DNA from 3 places in the Kocuria sp. HMSC066H03 genome. Region 3 is predicted to be linked to each of the others. Evidence: riboswitches for the same ligand, from Rfam matches in the RefSeq annotation. Region 3 holds a riboswitch; each other region holds the start of a gene.
What was found. Region 3 has a riboswitch for thiamine pyrophosphate ahead of thiO (glycine oxidase ThiO). Riboswitches for the same ligand answer to the same signal wherever they lie in the genome.

Region 1: another riboswitch for thiamine pyrophosphate. It lies ahead of HMPREF2833_RS11065 (bifunctional hydroxymethylpyrimidine kinase/phosphomethylpyrimidine kinase); the one in region 3 lies ahead of thiO (glycine oxidase ThiO).
Region 2: another riboswitch for thiamine pyrophosphate. It lies ahead of HMPREF2833_RS06895 (3-oxoacyl-ACP reductase); the one in region 3 lies ahead of thiO (glycine oxidase ThiO).

What each region holds. Positions count from the first base shown of each region.
Region 1 is NZ_KV807509.1:500,038-506,342, forward strand. It holds gene HMPREF2833_RS11065 (bifunctional hydroxymethylpyrimidine kinase/phosphomethylpyrimidine kinase) at 1-1,578, opposite strand, end outside; TPP riboswitch at 1,566-1,659, opposite strand; gene HMPREF2833_RS11070 (Rne/Rng family ribonuclease) at 1,751-5,071, opposite strand; gene HMPREF2833_RS11075 (vitamin K epoxide reductase family protein) at 5,512-6,180, shown strand; gene ndk (nucleoside-diphosphate kinase) at 6,257-6,305, opposite strand, start outside.
Region 2 is NZ_KV807506.1:767,307-773,611, reverse strand. It holds gene HMPREF2833_RS06905 (phospholipase D-like domain-containing protein) at 1-352, shown strand, start outside; gene HMPREF2833_RS06900 (LLM class flavin-dependent oxidoreductase) at 628-1,914, opposite strand; gene HMPREF2833_RS06895 (3-oxoacyl-ACP reductase) at 1,916-2,680, opposite strand; TPP riboswitch at 2,726-2,861, opposite strand; gene nhaA (Na+/H+ antiporter NhaA) at 3,007-4,401, shown strand; gene HMPREF2833_RS12595 (hypothetical protein) at 4,621-4,962, opposite strand; gene nadE (ammonia-dependent NAD(+) synthetase) at 5,007-5,909, opposite strand; gene HMPREF2833_RS06875 (enoyl-CoA hydratase) at 6,148-6,305, shown strand, end outside.
Region 3 is NZ_KV807506.1:481,755-488,059, reverse strand. It holds gene moeB (molybdopterin-synthase adenylyltransferase MoeB) at 1-961, opposite strand, end outside; gene HMPREF2833_RS05625 (thiazole synthase) at 958-1,932, opposite strand; gene thiS (sulfur carrier protein ThiS) at 1,935-2,288, opposite strand; gene thiO (glycine oxidase ThiO) at 2,285-3,556, opposite strand; TPP riboswitch at 3,547-3,669, opposite strand; gene thiE (thiamine phosphate synthase) at 3,802-4,464, shown strand; gene HMPREF2833_RS05605 (thiol-disulfide oxidoreductase DCC family protein) at 4,571-5,116, opposite strand; gene HMPREF2833_RS05600 (PhzF family phenazine biosynthesis protein) at 5,113-5,967, opposite strand; tRNA gene HMPREF2833_RS05595 (tRNA-Pro) at 6,055-6,128, opposite strand; gene HMPREF2833_RS05590 (MFS transporter) at 6,227-6,305, shown strand, end outside.

The sequences.
Region 1 (6,305 bases), on a different contig from region 3:
CTGCTCGGCGGCGCGGTCCACGGCGGCACGGGCCACCTCCGTGGCGGCGTGGAACTGCGGGTCGTCGTAGGTCTCGAGCCAGTCCGCGAACGGGTGCCCCTGCAGCCCCGTGCGGCGCGCCCGCTCCGTGAGCTCCGCCCCCACGTGCGCGTAGAGCCAGTAGCACGGCAGGACCGCGGCGGCACCCACCGCGAACCCGTCCTGCCCCGTGCGGGCGAGCAGGAAGTCCGCGTACGCGCTCGTGGTCCCGGAGGGCTGTTGCGGGGCGCGCCCGTCCAGCCGCGCGCGGTGCAGTGCGGACTCCCCCGTGACCACAGCGGCCGCCGCCCTGGCGAAGAACTCCCGGGTGCTCTCCTCGGGGGCCGCCGCCGCGAGCAGCGCGAGGGCCCGCGAGTAGGCGTCCAGGTACTGCATGTCCTGGTCCAGGTAGCGCTCGAACTCGTCCCGCTCCAGCGTGCCGTCCCCCAGCCCCACCACGAAGGGCAGGACCGCGATCTGCTCGCGGATCGGCGCGCTCGCCTCCCAGAGCTCGTCGGTGAAGCGTGTGCCGGGATCCTCGGTGCCCCCGCACGACGCCGCCGCGTCACCACGCGCGGACACGTCCCCCGCCGCGGCCTGCAGTGCGTGCCCGGCCGCCACGGCCCTCTGTGCCGGGGAGGCAGTGTGGACAGCGCCGTCTGCCGGGGAGACAGCGGGAGCGGCGTCGTCGTCCTCCCCGCACGCCGCCGCCACGAAGGCGGGGTCCGTGACGAGGTCCTGGACGTGGTGGAAGTGGTGGACCGGGCCGTTGCCGTGGCCCACGTGCAGGGAGTCCGCAGCGCGCAGCGCACCGCGAAGCCAGCGGCGGGCGGTGTCGATCCCCTGTGCCCAGTCCCCCGTGCGCGCCACGACCGTGGCCACCGCGGACGACAGCGAGCACCCGGTCCCGTGGGTGTTGCGCGTAGCCACTCTCGTCCCCGAGTACTGGGCCACGGGCTCGGTCTGGCCCGGGACCACGAGGGCGTCCGGGGTGGACTCCCCGCTCAGGTGCCCGCCCTTGACCAGCACGCGCGTGCCGAAGGTCTCCGCCACGGCCCGGCCCTGCTCGAGCGCCTCGTCCCACGTGGTGGCCACGGGCCGCTCCGCGAGCACGGCGAGCTCGGGCAGGTTGGGGGTGATCAGGTCCGCGTGGTGCAGGATGCCGCGCAGCGCGTCCTCGGCGTCGGATGCGAGCAGACGCCCCCCGGCGGTGGCCACCATGACGGGGTCGATCACGACCACGGGCGCACGGTGGGCCGCGAGCCACGCCCCCACCGTCTCGATGACGTCCACCGAGCCGAGCATCCCGACCTTCACGGCATCCAGCTCCACGTCCTGCGCCACGGCGTCCAGCTGCGCCTGCAGCACGGACACGGGTGGGGTGTGGACCGCCACCACGCCCTGCGTGTTCTGCGCGACCACCGCAGTGACCACGCTCAGCCCGAAGCCGCCCATGGCGGCGATGGACTTCAGGTCCGCGGCGTGCCCGGCACCACCCGTGGGGTCGGTGCCGGCGATCGAGAGGACGCGGGGGGCGGGGACAGAAGGCGTGGGGTTCACGACATTCCCTTCGCTAGTACGAGCTAGATCAGGTTCTACGGGTGTGTTCTCAGCCGCCGTGCGGCACCCCGTGCACGTGGTCCCGATCATGCCACAGGAGCGCCCGGACGAGTCCGAGCGCTCCTGTGGTGGGTGGTCCCCCGCGGCCCTCCCAGGAGGGCCGCGGGGGGCGTCAGTCCCCCTTGGGGGTCATCGTGATGTCCCGGGCGCTCACGCCCACACCCACGATGGTGGGCTGGCCGTCCGAGGAGGCCGAGCCCACGGGCGCGGCCGCGGCGGTGAACCGCGTGGCCGAGCGCTCGGCGGCGTCGTACTCACGGGTCTCCACGCTTCCGGCACCCGGTGCGGCCGTGGGAGCCACGGCGCGGCGGGAACCGCGGCGGCGCCTGGCAGGAGCGGCGTCCGTGGTGGACGCGGCGGGCTGTGCCGTCGTGGCGCGCCGGGACGGGTCCGACTGTCCAGCCCCGCCCTCGGACGGCGACTGCTTCTGGGCGTCCCGCTCCGGCGCGGAGCCCTCGGGCTGCTCGGACCGGGTCTGCTCGGCGTCGGACGACGCGGCGCCGTTGCCGCGACCCCGGCCGCGCTGGCCCGCGGAGCGTCCCCCGCGGCCCTTCGAGCCCTCGCCGCCCCGCCGTCCGGAGCCGCGACCGGACCCGGTGCGGTCCTGCGACGCGTCCTCGCCGGAGTCCTCGGCCGAGAAGGCCGCGGAGAGCGAGTCCAGGGTGAGCGCCTCCTGCTCCGCGCGCTCGTCCTTCTGCCCCTGGGGGAGCTCGATGACCTCACCGTGGATCGTCAGGCTGGACCCGGCGTCACCCGCGGCGTGCTCGCCGCGGGGTTCGGAGGCACCGTTCCCACCGTTCTCGGTGGCGGTGTCCTCGCCCTGGTTCCCGCGACCGCGGCTGCGCTTGCCGCGGCGCTTCTTCCGACGCCGCCCGCTCTCGGAGTCCGCCGAACCGTGCTCGGACGCCTGCTCCGGGCCCTGGTTCCCGTGCTCCGCGTGCTGGCCGGTCGAGTCCTTGTGCTCGGCTCCGCCGCGGGAGGCGCCCTGGGCGTCGTCGTCCTCGTGGGAGGAGGCGGCCGCGATGTTCGCGAACGCCGTGCGGGCGGCCTCGTCCCGGGCCTGCTGCTGGTCGTCCGCGCCACCCCGGTTGTTGGACCGGGGCTTGTCCTGCGGCTGGTTCTGCTTCTGCCGCGAGCGCTTGCGCTCGTTGCGGTTGCCGCCGCGGTGGTCCGGCGCGGTGGCCGTGGAGCGACCCTTGAGGGGGTGGTCGTGGACAACGACGCCGCGGCCCGCGCACTCCTCGCACGGCTCCGAGAAGACCTCGAGCAGGCCGGTGCCCATGCGCTTGCGCGTCATCTGCACGAGACCCAGGGAGGTCACCTCCGCCACCTGGTGCTTGGTGCGGTCACGGCCCAGGCACTCCACGAGCCGGCGCAGCACGAGGTCCCGGTTGGACTCCAGGACCATGTCGATGAAGTCCACCACGATGATTCCGCCGATGTCCCGCAGCCGCAGCTGGCGCACGATCTCCTCGGCGGCCTCGAGGTTGTTCTTGGTGACGGTCTCCTCGAGGTTGCCGCCGGAACCGGTGAACTTGCCCGTGTTGACGTCCACCACGGTCATGGCCTCGGTGCGGTCGATCACGAGCGAGCCGCCGGAGGGCAGGAACACCTTGCGCTCCAGCGCCTTCTGGATCTGCTCCTCCACGCGCATGTGCTCGAAGAGGTCCTCGTCCTCGGTCCAGCGCTGCAGCCGGTCCAGCAGGTCCGGGGCCACGTAGGTCACGTAGGCCTCGATGTTGTCCCACGCCTGCTCGCCCTGGACCACCATGGCGGTGAAGTCCTCGTTGAACACGTCCCGGACGGTCTTGATGGTGAGGTCCGGCTCGGCGTAGAGCAGCTCCGGGGCGAGGGTCTTGGTGGAGCCCGCCTTCTCCTGGATCTGCTCCCACTGCGAGCGCAGCCGGTTGATGTCGTTGGTCAGCTCGGTCTCGGACGCCCCCTCGGCGGCGGTGCGCACGATCACGCCCGCGCCCTCGGGCAGCCGGTCCTTGAGGATCTTCTTGAGCCGCTGGCGCTCGACGTCCGGGAGCTTGCGGGAGATCCCGGTCATGGAGCCGCCGGGCACGTACACGAGGTAGCGCCCGGGCAGGGAGACCTGGCTGGTGAGCCGGGCGCCCTTGTGGCCCACAGGGTCCTTGGTGACCTGCACGAGCACGGTGTCCCCGGACTTCAGGGCGTTCTCGATCTTGCGGGGCTTGTGCCCCATCTCGGCGGCGTCCCAGTCCACCTCGCCGGCGTAGAGCACGGCGTTGCGCCCGCGGCCGATGTCCACGAACGCGGCCTCCATGGACGGCAGCACGTTCTGCACCTTGCCCACGTACACGTTGCCGATCAGTGAGTCCTGCGTGGTGTGGGAGACGAAGTGCTCCGCGAGGATGCCGTCCTCGAGCACGCCGATCTGGATCCGGTCCTCCTTCTGGCGGACCAGCATCTTACGCTCCACGGACTCGCGGCGGGCCAGGAACTCGGCCTCGGTGATCACGTGGCGGCGGCGGCCGAACTGGCGGGACTCGCGGCGGCGCTGGCGCTTGGCCTCGAGGCGCGTGGAGCCCTTGACCCCGGTGACCTCGTCGCTGCTGGTGCCCTCGGACGCACCGCGCGGGGCGCGCACCCGGGTCACGGAGCCGTCGGAGTCGTCCACGAGCTCCATGTCCTCGTCACCACGACGACGCCGTCGGCGCCGCTTGCTCGACACGCTCGCGTCGTCGTCCTCGTCGCGGTCCCCGCGGGCGGCCTCCCGCTCCTGGGCGGCCTCGCGCAGCCGGGCCTTCTGGGCCTCGGCGGCACGGCGGATCTCGTCCGGGTCCGGCGCCCGGAACAGCAGGGACGCGCCCGGGCCGAAGGCCCCGAAGTCCTGCTGCGTGGGGGGCTCGGTGCCCTCCGCCGCCGGGGCGTCCTCGGCGGCGGGTGAGTCGGTGCTGTCGGCGGCGGCGGCGTCCTCGGACGCGGCGTCCTGCGGCTCGGGGGCCGAGGAGGCGGCGTCCTCGTCCGAGCTGCTGCCCGCTGACTGCGCGGCGGCCGCGGCCCCGGTGTCCGGTGCCGTGGTGGACTCCTCCGGCGGCGTGACGGGCGCCGTGGGGAGCTCTCCGGCATCGATGGCGGCCGCGATGGCGATGGCGTCGCTCGTGCCGTCGACCGGGGCCGCGGTGGCCTCCTCCTCGGAGGTGGCGTGCGGTGCCTCGGCGTCCGGGGCCGCCGCCTCGCCGCTCGTGGCGGCCGGGTCCGACGCGTGGGCCGTGTCGGCCGGTGCGTCCCCGTCCGTGGTGGGCGAGGTGCGGGTGCCCTGCGGGTCCTGCACGTCCTGGGCGGCGGGCTCGGTGCCCTGCGCGGCGGCGGGCTGCGCGGCGGCGTCGTCCTGCGGCGACGCGGTGGGGGCCTCACCCGTGGCGGACCCGGGGGTCAGTGCGGAGGTGTCCTGTTCAGGTTCCATGTGAAGTTGTGCTCCTGCTCGGGGCACCGTCCGCACCCGGGCCCGAGGTGTGCTCGGTCGGTCGAGCCGGTGTTCTCCACACGGCCGCCGGAAGTCGGTGTCGTACCCGCGGGCGCGGCATGTGTCACGCGCGCCGTCCGCGGGCCGGCGGATGCCCGAGTCGCTGGGTCCGTGGGACCGCGAACTTGAACCGGTGCGGACGCGCTCGATCCTGTGAGAGCCGCGGGTCCGCTCCGATGGTGGTCGGTGCTCCTGCCGGGTCGGTGTCCTCGCGTGCGGGCGAGGGCCGACCACTGGCAGTATCTCACAGTCCTCGCCTGTTACCGCACATCCGGGTGGTCCACGCCACAGCCCGGCCGGTCGCGTCCCGGCCCACCTCGGGGTGCCCGCGATCCGCCCTGCACCGCGCCCGTCCATGCCCGTGGTCTACGATCGGGCGCGTGAGCTCTGCATCCCGACCCTCCCCCGCCGCCCCCTCCGACAGCCACGCCACGGCCTCCGACCGCCCCGCTGCCGACGCCGCCGTGGCACCCGTGACGCGCCCCGACCGCACGTGGGCCGTGCTGACGGTGGTCCTCTCGCTCGTGGGCTTCGCGGCATCGGCCACGCTCGTGGCGGAGCGGCTGGCCATCTTCCAGGACGCCGGGCACCGCGCGAGCTGCGACCTCAACGCGTGGCTGTCGTGCGGGACCGTGATGCGCACTCCCCAGGCGGAGCTGTTCGGCTTCCCCAACCCGCTGATCGGCATCGTGGCCTACGCCGTGGTGCTCGCGGTGGCCGTGGGCGTGCTCGCGGGGGCGCGCTTCGCCCGCTGGTTCTGGTGGCTGCTGTGGGCGGGAATCGCGGCGGGGTCCGTGTTCACCCTGTGGCTGTGGTGGCAGACCACGTTCCGGATCAACGCCCTGTGCCTCTACTGCATGGTCGTGTGGTGCGCGCAGACCTACCTGCTCGCCCACACGAGCGCCCGGATGCGCCGCGCGGGAATGCTCGGCGGTGCCGCCCGGGAGAGCGCAGGCTCCACGGCCTGGGCCTGGCTGCTCGGCACGGGGGTGCTCGTGGTCGTCTTCGGTGTGATCGCGGTGCGCTTCTCCACCGTGATCTTCGCCTGACACCCGCCCTGCCGGACCACGAGAACGGCGCGTGCCGAGCCCGGGAGCTCGACACGCGCCGTGGTCGTGCGGTAGCTCAGGCGAACCAGATGCCGATCTCGCGCTCGGCGGACTCCGGAGAGTCC
Region 2 (6,305 bases), 290 kb from region 3:
AGACTCCAACCACATCCTCTCGGACTGGGTGTCCCGGGGGTTCTACGGCCAGCTGTTGGAGGGCGGCGTGACCATCCTGCTCTACGGCGCGTGCATGATCCACGCCAAGACCGCCACCATCGACGGCCAGTGGTCCACCGTGGGCACCGCCAACCTGGACCGCCTCTCCCTGTCCTTCAACTACGAGACCAACGTGGAGATCGTGGACCCGGACTTCGCCGCCCAGATGGAGAAGGTCTTCCTCGCGGACAGCGAGCACTGCGAGGAGCTCACCTCCCCCCAGTGGCGGGAGCGCCACCCCATGGCGCGGGTCGCGGAGGTCCTGCTGGTCCCGCTGCGCCCCCTGCTCTGACATCCCCGGCGCACGACGACGCCGCACGGCCGGCCCCCGCACGCCCGTCACCGGATCGCCGCCGCCCTCGTGAAGCCCTGCACCCCCAAGATCAAGCCCCCCACCCCAGGATCAGGCCCTCCACCCGAGGAATGAGCTCTCCAGCCCAGGATTAAGTGCAGGTTTTGCCGCTCACGGGCCGAAAAGTGGCAAAAGCTGCACTTAAGGGTGTGGGCCGTGGTGCCTGGCGAGCGTGCAGCCTCCGGGGCGCGGCGGCGTCGTCGTGGGGTGGGCGGTCAGCCCTCGGTGAGGTGGCCGCGCAGCGTGGTGGCGGTGTACTCGGTGCGGAACAGGCCGCGGCGCTGCAGCTCGGGGACCACGAGGTCCACGAAGTCCGTGAGCGAGTCCGGCTGCACGGGCGGCATGAGGTTGAAGCCGTCCGCGCCGCCGTTCTCCAGCCACTCCTGCATCCGGTCCGCGATGGACTCCGGGGTGCCCACCATGGTGCAGTGGCCTCCGCCGGCGGCCAGGCGCCCGAGCAGCTGGCGGACCGTGGGGTGCTCTGCCTCGATGATCCGCAGGATGGTGCCGTAGCGGCCCTGCGGTCCGGTGAACTCCTCCAGGGGTGGCAGCGGGGGCACGGGCGCGTCCAGGTCCCAGTCGGAGCAGTCCTGCTCCACGAAGGTGGAGAGCTGCGCGAGGGACTGCTCCACGGGCAGCAGCCGGTCCACGCGCTCCTGCTTGGCGAGGGCCTCCTCGTGGGTGCGGCCCACGTAGGTGACCAGTCCGGGCATCACGACCACGGCCTCCGGATCGCGGCCGGCCCGGGCCACCTCCGCCTTGACCGAGGCGTAGTACTCCTCGGCGGCGGGGAGGTCGTAGGCCACGGCATAGATCCCCTCCGCGAAGTCCCCGGCCAGGGCCTTTCCGGGCCCGGACGCACCGGCCTGGAACAGCACCGGCTCGCCCTGCGGGGAGCGCGGGACCGTGAGGGGTCCGTCCACCAGGAAGTGGCGGCCCTCGTGGTCCAGGCGGTGCAGCTTGGACGGGTCCGCCCACTGGCCCTCCGGGTCCGCGGTGACGGCGTCCTCGTCCCAACTGGCCCACAGGGCGCGGGCCACCTCCACGAACTCGCGGGCGCGCCCGTAGCGCTCGTCCTTGGGCGGCATGGCTCGGTAGCCGTGGTTGCGGGCCTCGTCGTCCCACATGGAGGTCACCACGTTCCAGCCCGCCCGGCCGCCCGAGATGTGGTCCAGGGACGCGAGCATCCGGGCCGCGTGGAACGGCGTGAAGAACGTGGAGGACACCGTGCACACCAGGCCGATGCGCTCGGTGGCGCGCGCCATCGCGGACAGCGCGGTCAGCGGTTCGAGGGACCAGTGGGGTCCGCCGGAGACGTCGCCCACGCTGTGGCCGTCCGCGAAGAACACGGCGTCGAACAGGCCGCGCTCGGCGGTCTGCGCGAGCTCCTCGTAGTAGCTGATGTCCGTGAGGCGGTGCACCGAGGAGTTCGGGGCGCGCCACGCCGCCTGGTGGTGGCCGGCGCCGTAGAGGAACGCGTTGAGGTGGAGGCGGCGGGCCATGTCAGTCCATCACCAGCCCGCCGTCGACCACCAGGTTCTGGCCGGTGACCCCGCGGGACCAGTCCGAGGCGAAGAACAGGGCGGTGTCCGCGAACTCCTCGGGGGTGGTCACGCGACCCAAGGGAGTGCTGGCGGCGATGAAGTCGAAGACCTCGTCCGGGGTGGCGGCGCTCGCGTCCGTGGTGCGAAGCAGGCCACCGGAGATCATGTTCACGGTGATGCCCTGCGGTCCCAGGTCCTTGGCGGCGGTGCGGGTGAGGGAGAGCAGGGCGGCCTTCGCGGCGGTGTAGTCGTGGTAGGGGACCACGGGGTTCTGGAAGAGGTTGGTGCCGATGTTGATGATGCGCCCCTCGCCCGCCTCCGCCATGCCCGGGGTGACCGCCTGCATCACGTTGAGGGCGCCCACGACCGCGCCCTCGAACTGCTGGGTCAGGTTCTGCGCAGTGAGCGTGTCCAGGGTGGGCCGGGCGTCCCCGTTGAAGCTGAAGTCCACCAGGGCGTTGTTCACCGCCACCGTGATCGGCGCGCCGAAGTGCTCCCGGGCCTGGGTGACCATGTCCCGCACCTGCTGGGCGTCGGTCACGTCCGCCTGGACAGCAAGCGCCCTGTCCTCGCCGAGTTCGCTGACCAGCGCGCGGGCCCGCTCCTCGCTGGCGTGGTAGTTCACGACGACGCGCGCACCCTCCCGCGCGAACGCCCGGCTGAGGTGCTCCCCGAGCCCGCGGGCTCCGCCGGTGACCAGGACGATGGTGTTCTCGATCCGCATGCTCACTCCTGTGGCTCACGGCGAAGAAAGCGGTGCGCCACCTGCGCGGTGCGACCGTGACATCCCTTCGCCAGTACTAACTGGACAGGTTCGACGGGTGTCATCTCAGCCGCTGCGGACCCCCGCTCCACGCGCCCGGTGAGGCTGGGAGGAGAGGGTGGCGGCACCCCGTGTCACTGGTGGTCAGTGTAGACGGAGCCGCTCAGCCTCATGGCAGCCGCCCCGGGTGCGCCGCCCAAATGCACCCTGCTACCCTTGATGGCTGGTGTGCCGGGAAGTCTGGTCGGCGGTAATGAGCGTGATGCCCGTCGACATTGGAGTACTCCATGCCCCTGCACCACACGACCACCCCTGCCCACCGTGAGCCCGGATCACCGGATCCCGTGGCGCAGGAAGAATCCTCCGGCTTCGTTTCGGAGCCCGGTTTCTTCAACCATCCTGAGCCTCCGTGCGAGCCCGACCACCCCTCGGGTGGCGTCCTCTCCCGGCTCCAGGACGTCCTGCGCCGCGAGACCGTGGCCGGCATCCTCCTCGTGGTTGCCGCTGTCATCGCCCTCGTCTGGGCCAACTCGCCCTTTGCGGAGAGCTACTTCGCCCTCCGTGACCTCGAGGTCGGCTACGAGCCGTGGCACCTGAAGCTCAGCCTCGGCACCTGGGCCGCGGACGGGCTGCTCGCCGTCTTCTTCTTCCTCGTGGGTCTGGAACTCAAACGCGAGTTCGTCGCGGGTGATCTGCGGGACCTCCGCAAGGCGGCCGTGCCGGTCGCGGCGGCCGTGGGCGGCGTCGTCGTCCCCGCGCTGATCTACGCGGCCGTGAACGCGACGAGCCCCGAGACCCTGGGCGGCTGGGCGATCCCGACCGCCACGGACATCGCCTTCGCCGTGGCGGTGCTCGCGATCGTGGGCTCGCACCTGCCCAGCGCGCTCCGCCTGTTCCTGCTGACCCTGGCGGTGGTGGACGACCTGCTGGCCATCACGATCATCGCGATCTTCTACACCGACGAGGTGCACGTGCTCCCGCTGCTCCTCGCGCTCGTCCCGCTGGCCGCGTTCGGGCTGCTGGCGCACCGCTTCCCCCGCTTCTTCGCGCACCGCACGTGGGCCGCGTGGGTGATCCTGGTGCCGCTGGCCGTGGTCACGTGGGCCCTGGTCCACGAGGCCGGGATCCACGCCACGGTCGCGGGCGTGCTGCTCGGTTTCGCCGTTCCCGTCATGGGGGCCAAGGCGTCCGGGGAGCCCGTGGAGCTCGCCGAGCACCTGGAGCACCGCGTCCGGCCCCTGTCCGCCGGGTTCGCGGTGCCGGTCTTCGCGTTCTTCTCCGCGGGCGTCGCAGTGGGCGGCTGGGACGGATTGACGACGGCGCTCGCCGCCCCCGTCACGCTCGGCATCATCGCGGGCCTCGTCCTGGGCAAGCCGCTGGGCATCATTGCCGCCACGTGGCTCACCACCGTGCTCACCGGGCGGAAGCTGGACCCGTCCTACAAGTGGATCGACCTGGTGGGGATCGCGCTGCTGGCCGGGATCGGGTTCACGGTGTCCCTGCTGATCGCGGAGCTCAGCTTCGACCCGTCCGCGGCCGCCGGGGACCAGGCCAAGGTGGCCGTACTGACCGCGTCGGTGCTGGCAGCGGTGCTGGCCGGTGGTTTGCTGGCGGTCCGCAACCGCCACTACCGGGTGGGTGCGGTTGCTGCCGGATCAGGGAACACCGCGTCCCACGCATAGCAGTGGGGGGCTGGTCCTCCGTCGCCGGGCAGGGGCTCAGCCCTCCCGTCACCACCCGTCCGTCGGCGTGACCCACCGCCCCCCTGCCGCCCGCACGGGCCGCGTGGAGGTGGAACCACGCCGGGCGCCGGAGCCGAGGACGGCGCAGGGGCCCACTCGTGAACGAGTGAGCCCCTGGCCGCAGTCCCGGATCTGGAGAACTGCCAAGCGGAGTGATGATCAGCGACCGGTGCGGTCGGTGCCGTCCACATTGGTGTTGCCCGCGTTGGGGGTGCGGTCCGTGGAACCCGCGGTGCGCGTGCGGTCCGTGGCCCCAACGTTGTGGGTACGGTCGGTGGTGCCCACGTTGTGGTTGCGCTCCACGGGAACGGTCTTGTTCTTCTTCAGCAGGCCACCCAGACCGGCGAGACCGAGCAGGCCCCACAGGCCGGCGTTGCCGTGGCCTTCGTCCTCCTGCTGGGTGGAGGCGGGAGCGGGGCTCTCCGTGGCGGCCATGGCCGGGGCGGACACGCCGGACAGGATGGCCAGGGACAGAGCGGCAGCAGCTGCGGTCTTACGCATAGCGGGTTCTCCTTTGCTGGGGAACGTCATCTATTGATGACTCATCAATCAGCGTACTTGCTATTGGGGGGTTCCGGCGATTCACTTCCCCGGGGAAGACCTGCTCCGGCACGAGCGGGGTGCTCCTCCCGCCACCACCCGTCCGCCGGCGTGACCGGCACGGTGCGCTTGTGCCGGGAGCGCAGGAAGATCTGCTCCAGCTTCTCCGCGACCTCCACGGGGACGTCCTTGCCCTCGAGGTAGTCGTCGATGTCCTCGTACGTGAGGCCCAGCTCGTCCTCGTCCGTGCGCCCGGGGTTGTCGTTGAGCAGGTCCGCGGTGGGGACCTTCCCGACCAGCCGCTCCGAGGCCCCCAGGTACTCCAGCAGCTGCCGGTTCTGCCGCTTGTCCAGTCCGGCCAGCGGCAGGAGGTCCGCTCCGCCGTCCCCGAACTTGGTGAAGAACCCGGTGATGGACTCTGCCGCGTGGTCCGTGCCGATCACCAGCAGGTTGTGGTCCCCGCCCACCGCGTACTGCGCGGTCATGCGCACGCGGGCCTTGGTGTTGCCGCGGGTGAAGTCGGTGAGCTGCTCGCCGGTGGCCGCGGCGTAGGCGGCCTCGAACCCGTCGACGGCCGGAGCGACGTCGTACGTGACCACCCGGTCCGGCTCAATGAAGGCGAGCGCGGCCTGTGCGTCGTCCTCGTCCTGCTGGGTGCGGTAGGGCAGGCGCATGGCCACGAACTCCGCGGGGATCTCGTCCTCGCGCAGCTTCTCCACGGCCAGCTGCGCGAGCCGTCCCGCGAGCGTGGAGTCCACGCCGCCGCTGATGCCCAGCACGAAGCCCCTGGTGTGCGTCGCCCGGAGGTAGTCGCACAGGAAGTCGACGCGCCGCGCCGCCTCCGTCTCCGGGTCGATCCGCGGGGCCACCCCGAGCTCGGCGATGATCTGTGCCTGCAATTCACGCATGCCGCCATGCTAGCGACCGCGTGTTTCAGGGGTGTGACGGACCCCCGGTCCACGACGCCGCTGGGTCGCCTCGGCGAGTCCCTCACCGTCACCCCGCACCTGGCCAGGATGGCAGGGGCGCATCATGTGCGGCATCTGTCGTGTCAACAGAGGGGCAGCGTTCCGGGCCGAATGCGGTGGCGGACCGTCACCCGTGCGTGTGAGGCGGGGCGCGGCGGCGTCGTGAGATGCTGGCCACATGACTGAGAACACCTACGAAACCATCCTGGTCCGCCGCGAGGGACGCGTGGGCGTGATCACGCTGAACCGTCCCAAGGCGCTGAACGCGCTGAACGTGCAGACCATGACCGAGCTCGTGGCGGCCGCCACCGACCTGGACCGCGATCCGGAGATCGG
Region 3 (6,305 bases):
CGCGGGCCTCCAGCAGCCGGGCGAGTTCGGTGGCGTCCACGGTCTCGACGGCGCTCGGTGCGGCCGGCGGGGTGCCCACCCCGGCCTCGGGGGCAGCGGGCGAGACGTCCCCGCGGTCCGCCGCGTCGTCGCCGGGGGAGGGAAGGCCGCACGCCACGAAGACCTGCGAGAGGTCGGTCACGGGCTTGCGCTCCGGGTCCGGCAGGACGGTGAGGGTTCGCCACGTCTGGGCGAGCGCGTCGTGGACAAGGACCCGGCCCACGAGGGGCGCGCCCAGGCCGGTGAGGAGTTTGAGGGCCTCGGTGGCCATCACGGAGCCGATGGTTGCGGGCAGGACGCCCAGCACCCCGCCCTCCGCGCACGAGGGGACGGAACCGGCCGGGGGAGCCTCCGGGTAGAGGTCCCGGTACACCGGTCCGCGGCCCGCCCAGAACACCGAGACCTGGCCGTCGAAGCGCAGGATGGAGCCCCACACCACGGGGATCCCGGTGAGCTCGGCGGCGTCCGCCACGAGGTAGCGGGTGGCGAAGTTGTCCGCGCCGTCCAGCACCAGGTCGTAATGCCCCAGGATCTCCAGGGCGTTCCCGGTGCTGAGCCGGGTGTCGTGGGTCCGCACGGTGACCAGCGGGTTGAGGCGGGCCACGGCGTCCGCGGCGGAGTCCACTTTGGGCCGTCCCACGTCCGCCACGGTGTGGATCACCTGGCGCTGCAGGTTGGAGACGGACACGACGTCGTCGTCCACGACGCCCAGGGTTCCCACACCGGCGGCCGCGAGGTACTGCAGTGCGGGTGCGCCCAGGCCGCCGGCGCCGACCACGAGCACGCGCGCGTTCTTGAGCCGACGCTGTCCCTCCGGGCCGAAATGCGCAAGCGTGAGGTGGCGCGAGTACCGTTCGAGCTCCTCGCGGGTGAGGTCTGCGGCCGGTTCCACCAGGGGGTCGAACGGGGAGGGAGCACTCATCGGGTGACGTCCCCCGCGGCCTCGGCCACGGACCGGGCGGGCCAGTCCCCGCGGGGGGCGTCCTCGCCCGCACCGATTCGGCCGGCCATGGGCGAGGAGGCCAGAGCATGGGTTCGGCGTGCAATGCGTCCCGCGCCGCGCGCGAGCAGACCAGCCTGCACGGCGTGCTTCATGGCGTGCGCCATGGCCACGGGGTCCTGGGCGCGGGTCACCGCGGAGGCGAGCAGCACGGCGTCGCACCCGAGCTCCATGGCCAGCGCCGCCTCGGACGCCGTGCCGATGCCGGCGTCCAGCACCACGGGCACGCCGGCACGCGAGGCGATCAGCTCGATGTTGTGGGGGTTCAGGATGCCGAGTCCCGTACCGATCGGTGCACCCAGGGGCATCACGGCGCTGGCCCCGGCGTCCTCGAGGCGCAGCGCGAGCACGGGGTCGTCGGACGTGTACGCGAAGACCTTGAAGCCACGCCGCACGAGCTTCTCGGTGGCGTCCAGCAGCTCCACGCCGTCCGGCAGCAGGGTGTCCTCGTCAGAGATGATCTCCAGCTTGACCCAGTCCGTCTCCAGCGCCTCGCGTCCGAGTTCCGCGGTCAGCAGCGCGTCCCGGGCCGTGTAGCACCCGGCGGTGTTGGGCAGCACCCGGATGCCGTGGCGGCGCAGGATCCCGTACAGGCTGTCCTGCGGCGCCCCTGACGACGCCGCTCCTCCCGTCCCGCGGCTGCCTCCCGTTCCGTGCGGGGCGCCTCCGTCCGCCCCCGCTCCGGAGCCACCGGGAACGGAGGTGGCACCCGGCCGTGACGGCCCGGGGGAGAAGCGCCGCAGGGCCACCGTGGTCAGCTCGGTGCCGGAGGCCAGCAGGGCGCGCTCGAGCATGGCGAGGTCCGTGAGACCGCCGGTGCCCATGATGAGCCGTGAGGTCAGCTCCACCCCGGCCACCGTCAGCGGCGTTGTGCCCAGATCCGTGTCCGTCATGCTCAGCCTCCCTGCACCGCGGTGACGACCTCCACGGACTGCCCCGGTGCCACGGCGGTGGTGGCCCACAGGGAGCGGGGGACCACGGTGTCGTCCACGGCCACGGCGATCCCCAGGGGGTGCCCGCCCGCGGCGGTGCCCTGGGGGGTGATCTCCCGGCCGGTCAGCTGGGCCACCGCATCGGTGAGGGTGAACCCCTCTCCAACTTCCACAGGGGAGCCGTTGATGCTCGCGGTGCCCGGACCGGCGTGGTGCCGCGGTGCGGGAGGCTCGCCAGTGGCGGGCACCGGTCCTCCGGTGTCCGGAGAACCGGGCTCGGCGCCGGCCTCTGGTGTGTGCGGTGCAGGGGCGCTCATGCGAGTCCTCCCGAGAAGTCGGTGGTGTCGTGCAGGTCGTCGTTCGGGCGGGAGTGCCGCCCCGGATCCGTGGCGGCGAGGAACTCCACGTCCCGCTGGTGGTCCACGGCGGGGTCCAGGATCCCGGTCACGCGCTCCGCCGCCAGACGCGAGGCCACCGGGGTCAGCAGGATGCCGTGGCGGAAGTGCCCGGTGCTGATCACCAGCCCGGCCGCGGAGGTGGTCCCGAGGTAGGGGAGGTCGTCCGGGGTGCCCGGGCGGGCCCGGGCCATCATCTCCAGGACGTCGCAGTCGTCGATCGCGGGAACCACCGCGCGGGCGTCCCGCAGGAGCTGGTGGACGCCTCCGGCCAGCACCGACTCCCGGCCGTCCTCGCGGTTGGTGGCACCGACCACCAGGGTGCGGTCCACGCGCGGGACCATGTAGACCGGGCGGCCCATGACCTGGGCGCGCACCGTGCGGGTCAGCAGGTGCTCCTCACCGGGTCCCAGCACGGAGTCGGGGACGCGCAGCCGCAGGATGTCACCGAACACGGGTCGCAGCCGCAGCTCCAGGTCCTCGGGCAGCCCGCCCATCGTGTTGGCCGTGAGCCCCGAGGCCACCACCACCGCGTCCGCGGGGATCCTCTCACCGTTGTCCAGGAGCACACCCTCCACCCTGCGGGGGCCCTTGCGGGGGACCTGCACCGACTCCACCCGGTGGGTCAGCCAGGTGGCCGGGCCGGCATCCGCAGCGCCCTCGAGCGTCTCGGCGTGCGGTGCGTTGAGGGCCTCGACCATGGCGGCGGCCAGCATCCGCGGGTCCACCTGACGGTCGGAGACAATGCGCACGGCACCCCCGAGCCTGGGGGCAAGCGCGGGTTCCATGGAGCGGGCCTCGCGCGTGGAAATCTCCTCCACGTCCATGCCCGAGGCGATCTGGTGGGAGGCGAGGTCGGAGAGGGACCGGGCGTCCGCGGCGTCGGCGGCGACCACCAGCGTCTCCTCGGTGCGGTATCCCGTGGCGAGTCCCGTGGCCGCGGCCACGCGCTCCACGAAGCCGGGGTACTCCTCGGCGGACGCGCGCATCAGGGGGTAGAGCCGCTCCTGGCCGTACTGGGTCTCCGCGACGGGCGCCAGCATCCCCGCGGCGGCGCGTGTGGCGCCCCACGCGGGCTGGGGATCGGCCACGGTGACGGCGGCCCCGCGGCGTCGCAGTTCGAGCGCTGTGGCCAGGCCGATCAGACCGGCCCCGGCCACTACCACGTGGGCGGGCGTGTTCTCGGGCATCTCTTCCTCCCTCCGGCGGCATGATCCGCATCAGGTGACCGGTCGGCGGCTCACGCCCTCTCAGCCCGCTGCGGTGGTCCGTGCGGACGGGTGCGGGCTCCCGTGGAGCTCGTCGGACGGCGCGGTGGGTGGCGGCCGGACGACGCCGCCAGTCTAGTCCTCCCCGTGGCCCCCGTCCCCGGGGAATTCGCGGGGAGCAGATCGCTCGCCGCGCGCCCAGTGCCGGTTCGTGCCACGATGGCGGCATGGCACGCATCGAGGACCAGGGACGACGACGCCGAGAGAAGCTGCGGGACGCACGGCTCTACGTGTGCGTGACCGCGCGGCGGGAACGCGGTGACCTGCGGGAGTTCCTGCACGCCGCGTACGAGGGTGGGACGGACATCATCCAGCTGCGGGACAAGACGCTCGAGGCGGCCGCGGAGATCGAGGCCATCGAGGTGCTCGCGGAGGTCGCCCGTGAGCACGGCAAGCTCTTCGCGGTGAACGACCGCGCGGACGTGGCCCTTCTGACCGGCGCGGACGTGTTCCACGTGGGCCAGGGGGATCTCACCACGCAGCAGGCCCGCACGGTGCTGGGCCCTGACGTGGTGCTCGGCCGCTCGTGCCACTCGCCCGCCCAGGTGGACGCCGCGCTCGCGGATCCCGGGCTCGACTACTTCTGCACCGGACCGGTCTGGGAGACCCCCACCAAGCCGGGACGGGCCGCGGTGGGCCTGGAGCTGCCCCGCTACGCCGCGGAGCACGCCGGGGACACGCCGTTCTTCGCGATCGGGGGTGTCGACGCCGCCCGGCTCCCCGCCGTGCTCGGCACCGGGGCCTCGCGCATCGTGGTGGTGCGGGCGGTCACCGAGGCCGCCGATGTCACCGCCGCCGCGCGCGAACTCCGGGACGCGCTGCCCGCCTGAGCAGGGAGGCGGCACGACGCGTCGTCGCCCCGGGGGTCCCTGCCCGCGGGTCGACGACGGGAAGAGGTGAGGGTGGCTGTGCGTGTGGAAGAACCGGGGCCGGAGGTCAGGCATGCCCCACGCACTGACTGGGATGCTGCTCGCACCACGGGGTGACGCCCGGCAGGCGGCCCCGGTGGGTGGCCACCCACCGGTAGACGACCTCCTGGGTGCGGCCCACCAGCGGCAGGCCGTGGAACGCTGCGAAGCAGCGCGTGCCCAGGGCCGCGTCGAGGATGTCTGCGACAGCCCGTGCGCCGCTCACCGCGTGCCCGCCCGTGGCCTGCGGGTCTCCGTACCCGGCCCCGAGATCTGCGGGCCCCGGCGTGCCCGGTGGTACAGCGTCAGCTCGCGGACCGTGGCAGGCAGTGACCGGGGCCCCGCCCCCGCGCGGCCGCCGCGCAGTGTGCAGGGGGTTGTCCCCGGCCTGGGGGACCGCCCAGACCGAGGCGTCGCACTGCTGCGGGGTCAGGCCGAAGCGCTCCGGCACGCCCGGGTGCTGCCACGCGTGCAGCTCGATCCGTCCGTGGCGGTCCAGGTGTTCCACCCAGCCCACCGCGCGGGTGCAGAAACCGCACCGGCCGTCGAAGACCACGTGCAGCCGGGTGCTCACAGGACCACGCTCCCCGAGACGCACACCGTGCAGTGCCCACCCATGCGCACGGCACCCGTGGCATCCGCGCTCACGCGGACCAGCCCTCGACGACCCATCCGGGTGCCCTGACGTGCGGTGTAGTCCTGCGGGGCGCGGCCGGTCCGCACGAGCCACTGCGCGAGACCCGCGTTGAGGCTGCCGGTCACGGGGTCTTCGTACCCAGCGGCCCCGGGCACGAACGCGCGCACCTCGAAGCGGTGCTCCGCGACCTCGGGAGCGGGGCCGAGCACCCCCACCTTGTGCGCACCGAGCGCGGCGAAGGTGGGTTCCAGTGCGAGCACCTCGTCCGCGGAGCGGAGAAGCAGCGCGGCCCACCCGGGGCCGTTGTCCACCCACTGGTGCGCCACCACCTGGCCCGGGTCCAGGCCCAGCCCGGTGGTGATCGGCTCCAGCACGTCCGGCGCGAGGTCCCCCGAGCGGAGGGTGGGCGGGGCCTCGAAGGCGAGGGCGGCGTCGTCGTCCGTGGGGTGGACGCGGACCAGGCCCGCGGCGCACTCCTGGACGATGACGTCACCGCGCGGCGTGTTCCCTGCCGCGAGCCACGCGCGGGTCGAGCCCAGGGTGGGGTGGCCCGCGAAAGGCAGCTCGCGGTCGGGCGTGAAGATGCGCAGCCGGTAGTCCGCCTCGGGGGAGGTGGGCGGCAGCACGAACGTGGTCTCGGAGAGGTTGGTCCAGTTCGCGAACCGTGCCATCTGCTCGTCCGTGAGGTCCGCGCCGTCCAGGACGACGGCCACGGGATTGCCCAGGAAGGGCTCGGCGGAGAACACGTCCACCTGGGCGAACGGGCGGGAACGGGATGCGGAGGTCATGCCCCGATTCCACCACGCGGCCCCGACGCGGGGACGGGCATGAAAAAATCCCCTTGCTCCGGTTGCGGAGGAGCAAGGGGATTTCGGTCGGGATGACAGGATTTGAACCTGCGACCTCGTCGTCCCGAACGACGCGCGCTACCAAGCTGCGCCACATCCCGGAAGTTGCACGGGCGGACCCGCGAACAACTGCTTCAGCATAGCGTCAGGGTCCGGAGAATGTGAAATTTCCCCGCGCCGCCCCGGTAGCCTCGCTGGTATGGAGAACCCCGCCGTGACGGCCGTCACCCCTCGCACGTGGTGGCGCGTGGGCGCGGCCATGTTCACCGTGGGGTTCG